2 regions of the Mesorhizobium sp. M1399 genome follow, and region 2 is predicted to be linked to the other one. Evidence: riboswitches for the same ligand, from Rfam matches in the RefSeq annotation. Region 2 holds a riboswitch; the other holds the start of a gene.
The links. A riboswitch is a leader RNA that binds a small molecule or an ion and turns the genes downstream of it on or off. The one in region 2 is predicted to bind S-adenosylmethionine.
Positions count from the first base shown of each region.

Region 1: it holds a riboswitch for S-adenosylmethionine, as region 2 does, so the genes downstream of both, NKH05_RS17825 (O-succinylhomoserine sulfhydrylase) here and metX (homoserine O-acetyltransferase MetX) in region 2, are expected to answer to the same signal.

Region 1 covers NZ_JAMYKZ010000009.1:221,829-224,027, forward strand. The annotation lists gene NKH05_RS17820 (ceramide glucosyltransferase) at 1-224, shown strand, start outside; gene NKH05_RS17825 (O-succinylhomoserine sulfhydrylase) at 259-1,449, opposite strand; SAM riboswitch at 1,520-1,597, opposite strand; gene NKH05_RS17830 (2'-deoxycytidine 5'-triphosphate deaminase) at 1,733-2,199, shown strand, end outside.
Region 2 covers NZ_JAMYKZ010000015.1:76,186-78,384, reverse strand. The annotation lists gene metW (methionine biosynthesis protein MetW) at 1-37, opposite strand, end outside; gene metX (homoserine O-acetyltransferase MetX) at 210-1,379, opposite strand; SAM riboswitch at 1,455-1,532, opposite strand; gene hisC (histidinol-phosphate transaminase) at 1,671-2,199, shown strand, end outside.

The DNA of each region.
Region 1 (2,199 bases), on a different contig from region 2:
TCGCCGTGCTGGTCGCGGCCTACCTGCCGGAATGTGCCTTGGCCTGGGTCAAAGGATGGCACCTGTCGCTGCGCACCATCCTGGCGATGATGGTTCGCGACTGCATGCTGCCGGCGATATGGGCGCGCGGCTGGCTGAGCGGCGCCGTCGACTGGCGCGGCAACGTTATGACCATCCAGACCAAGGCCGTCGCGGAGCTGGAAGAGACCCCGTCCGGCGCCTGATCGGCGCCCCCCGCTCACCTCTGTTCGGTCAGCCCTATCCGGCGGCTCTCAGCGCTTGCTCGATATCTTCGAGCAGATCGTCGGTATCTTCCAGGCCGACGGAAAGCCTGAGCGTGCCCGGCCCGATGCCGAGCTCGGCGCGGGCCTCATCGGTCAAGTTCTTGTGTGTGGTCGTCGCCGGATGGGTGATCAGGCTCTTGGCGTCGCCGAGATTGTTGGAAATCAGCACGATGTCGAGCGCGTTCTGGAAAGCAAAGGCCGCCTGCTTGCCGCCCTTCACATCCAGGCAGATCAGCGTTGAGCCGCCCGACATCTGCTTCTTGACCACGGCCGCTTGCGGGTGGTCGGCACGGCCGGGATAGATGACACGGGCGATTTGCGGGCGCTCGGCGAGGAAATCCGCTATGCGGCCGGCACTTTCCGTCTGCTGGCGTACGCGCAGCGGCAGCGTCTCCAGGCCTTTCAGCAGGGTCCAGGCATTGAAGGGCGAGAGGCTGGGGCCGGTGTGGCGGAAATAGTCATGCAGGTTCTCGTCGATCCATTTTTTGTCCGACAAGATAACGCCTCCAAGGCAGCGCCCTTGGCCGTCAATATGCTTGGTGGCCGAATAGACGACGATATGGGCGCCGAGCTGCAAGGGTTTCTGCTGCAAGGGCGTGGCGAAGACATTGTCGACGATCAGCCTGGCGCCGATCGAGTTGGCAAGTGCCGCGACGGCGGCGATGTCGACCACCTCCAGCGTTGGGTTGGTCGGGCTTTCCAGGAAGAACAGTTTGGTGTTCGGCTTGACCGCCTGTTCCCAATTGGCGATGTCAGTGCCATCGACCAGCGTTGCCTCGATGCCGTATTTCGGCGCCAGCGTCTCGACCACCCAGCGGCAGGAGCCGAACAGTGCGCGCGCCGCCACGACATGGTCGCCCGCCTTGGCGCTGCACAGCAGCGCTGCCGTCACCGCCGCCATGCCGGACGCCGTAGCGCGCGCGTCCTCGGCGCCTTCCAGCGCGCACATACGCTTTTCGAACATGTCGACCGTCGGATTGGCATAGCGCGAATAGATGAAGCCCGGCTCCTCCCCCTTGAAGCGGGCTTCCGCCGCTTGCGCCGTCTCGTAGACATAGCCTTGGGTGAGATACATCGCCTCGGAGGTCTCGCCGAAGCCGGAACGCAGCGTCCCGGCGTGCACGAGTGCGGTCTGAGGCTTCCAGTCGCGCTTCTTGGTCATCATTCTATCCAAACACCAAAATTGGTCCAAACAACAAAAAACCGGTCGCGAAAGTCGCAACCGGTCCATATGGCCTTGCGGCCCGACGGTCCTTTAGCGACTTGTTTAACGTGGCTGCAAGCCGACCGGCCAAATCACCACGGGATAACGAGCTTTAGACCCGCGCCGCGCTTGCGTCAATTGCCGGCATGATTAAGAGGGTTGTACCAAGCAGGTGCCAAAGGCGTCCACGGTCGGACCTGCGACAGAACAAGACCTCGCCCGGCGTTCGAACGGAGCCAGACCCTTGCGGCAGACAGGCATTCTTCCCGATCAGGATATTTCCGCGCTGTTCCAGACGGGCGCGCTGAAATCGCCGCGCATGTTAGATGCCGATCAGATCCAGCCGGCCAGCCTTGACCTCAGGCTCGGCGACAAGGCCTGGCGGGTGCGTGCTTCCTTCTTGCCCGGTCCGGACCACAGGGTTGTCGACAAGCTCGACCGGCTGAAGCTGCACGAGATCAACCTCGCCGAAGGTGCCGTGCTGGAAACCGGCTGCGTCTACATCGTGCCGCTGCTCGAAAGCCTGGCGCTGCCCGCTCATATTTCGGCTTCGGCCAACCCGAAAAGCTCGACCGGACGGCTCGATATCTTCACTCGGGTAATGACCGACCGCGGCCACGAGTTCGACAAGATCGCCGCCGGTTATGAAGGCCCGCTCTATCTGGAGGTCAGCCCGCGCACCTTCCCGATCGTTGTACGCACCGGCTCGCG
Region 2 (2,199 bases):
CTTCGAGGTCGACGCGCTGGGCGCGGTTGACGCTCATTGGCTCGGCTCCTGCCTGGCGCATGGTCCTGACCCGAAAAGTCTGCAACTTTTCGGGGCCATGCGCTGATGCCTGGCGCATGATCCTGATCCGAAAAGTCTGCAACTTTTCAGGGTCATGCGCTGATGCCTGGCACATGGTCCTGATCCGAAAAGCGTGCAACTTTTCGAGGTCATGCGCCGAGCCCTCTAGCCCGGGCCGCCGAGGCGATGAAGCCTTTGATGGCGGCGAACAGTTCCGGCTCGTCGAGCAGGAAGGCGTCGTGGCCGCGGTCGGTCTCGATTTCGACGAACGATACCGAGGCGCCGGCCGCGTTCAGCGCGTGAACGACCGAGCGGCTCTCCTCGGTCGGGAACAGCCAGTCGCTGGTGAAGGAGACCAGGCAAAAACGGGTCTTGGTGCCGGCGAAGGCATCGGCCAGCCGGCCGCCATGGTCGGCGGCGAGATCGAAATAGTCCATCGCCCGGGTCATGTAGAGATAGGAGTTGGCATCGAAGCGATCGACGAAGGTCATGCCCTGATGGCGCAGATAGCTCTCGATCTGGAAGTCGGCATCGAAGCCGAAGGTCAACGCTTCGCGGTCCTGCAGGTTGCGGCCGAACTTGCGGTGCAGCGCTGCTTCCGACAGATAAGTGATGTGGGCGGCCATGCGCGCCACCGCCAGCCCCTTTTCCGGTCGCTTGCCGTGCTCGAAATATTTGCCGCCATGCCAGTCGGGGTCGGCCATCACCGCTTGCCTGCCGACCTCGTGGAAAGCGATGTTCTGCGAGGAATGGCGGGCGCCGGTGGCGATCGGCAGGGCCGAGAAGACGCGCTCGGGATAGCTGGAGGCCCATTGCAGCACCTGCATGCCGCCCATCGAGCCGCCCAGCACGCTGAACAGCTGTTCGATGCCGAAATGCTCGACCAGCATCAGCTGCGCCCGCACCATGTCGCGGATGGTGATGATCGGCAGGTCGAGTCCGTAAGGCTTGGCGGTTGCGGGATTTGTCGAGGCGGGGCCGGTGGAACCGAGGCAGCCGCCGATGACGTTGGACGAGATGACGAAGAAACGGTCGGTATCGATGATCTTGCCGGGGCCGATCAGCACTTCCCACCAGCCCGGCTTGCCGGTCACCGGATTGGTGTTGGCGACATGCTGGTCGCCGGTCAGCGCATGGCAGACGAGGATGGCGTTGGAGCGCGCGTCGTTGAGCGTGCCATAGGTTTGGTAGGCGATCTGGAACGGCGACAGCAGCGTGCCGGCGTCGAGCTTGAGCGGCTTGTCGGCGCCGAAACGCAACACTGGGCTCGACGGCTGGTCGGCCTCGTTGTTGGTTTTTCGAGCGCGCAAAGCGACCATCACATCTCCTTGCCCGGGCTTTAGTTGTCCACCGGTCTGGGCAACAAAAACCGGCCATGCCTTCGCAAAGCCGGTTACAAGATGCAAACGGCCCTTTAGCAAGTTGTTTAACGTGGCTGCAAGCCGACCGGCCAAATCACCACGGAACTGTCGATGCTCTTCTAGGACTGACGCATGGCTTCGTCAACGGCAAGTTCTTGATCCCGAATTGCCGCCCCTCGACATTCCTGGCCACGGCTTGTATTTCCGCTGCGGCCTCCGGATGGAGGCATCCTCGACGGATTTCATGGAATGAGCCAGACACCGGATCAGACACGTCCAACGCCCCGCGCCGGCATCATGGACATCGAAGCCTATGTGCCCGGCAAGAGCGCGGCGCCGGAAGGTGTCGCCAAAGTCTACAAACTGTCGGCGAACGAGAACCCGCTCGGTCCTTCGCCAAAGGCGATAGAGGCCGCGCGCGCGGTCGCCGACAAGCTCGCGGTCTATCCCGACGGCAGCGCCAGGCGCCTGCGGGAGGCGATCGCCGAGGTGCATGGGCTCAATCCGGCGAACATCGTCTGCTCCAACGGTTCCGACGAGATCCTGGGCCTGCTTGCGCAGACCTACCTCGCGCCCGGCGATGAAGCCATCATCACCGAACACGGCTTCATGGTCTACAAGATCTACATACAGTCGGCCGGTGCCGTCCCGGTAACGGTCAAGGAGACCGATGAACGCGCCGACATCGATGCGATCCTCGCCGCGGTGACGCCGCGTACCAGGATCATCTTCCTTGCCAATCCGAACAACCCGACCGGCACTTACGTGCCGTTCCAGG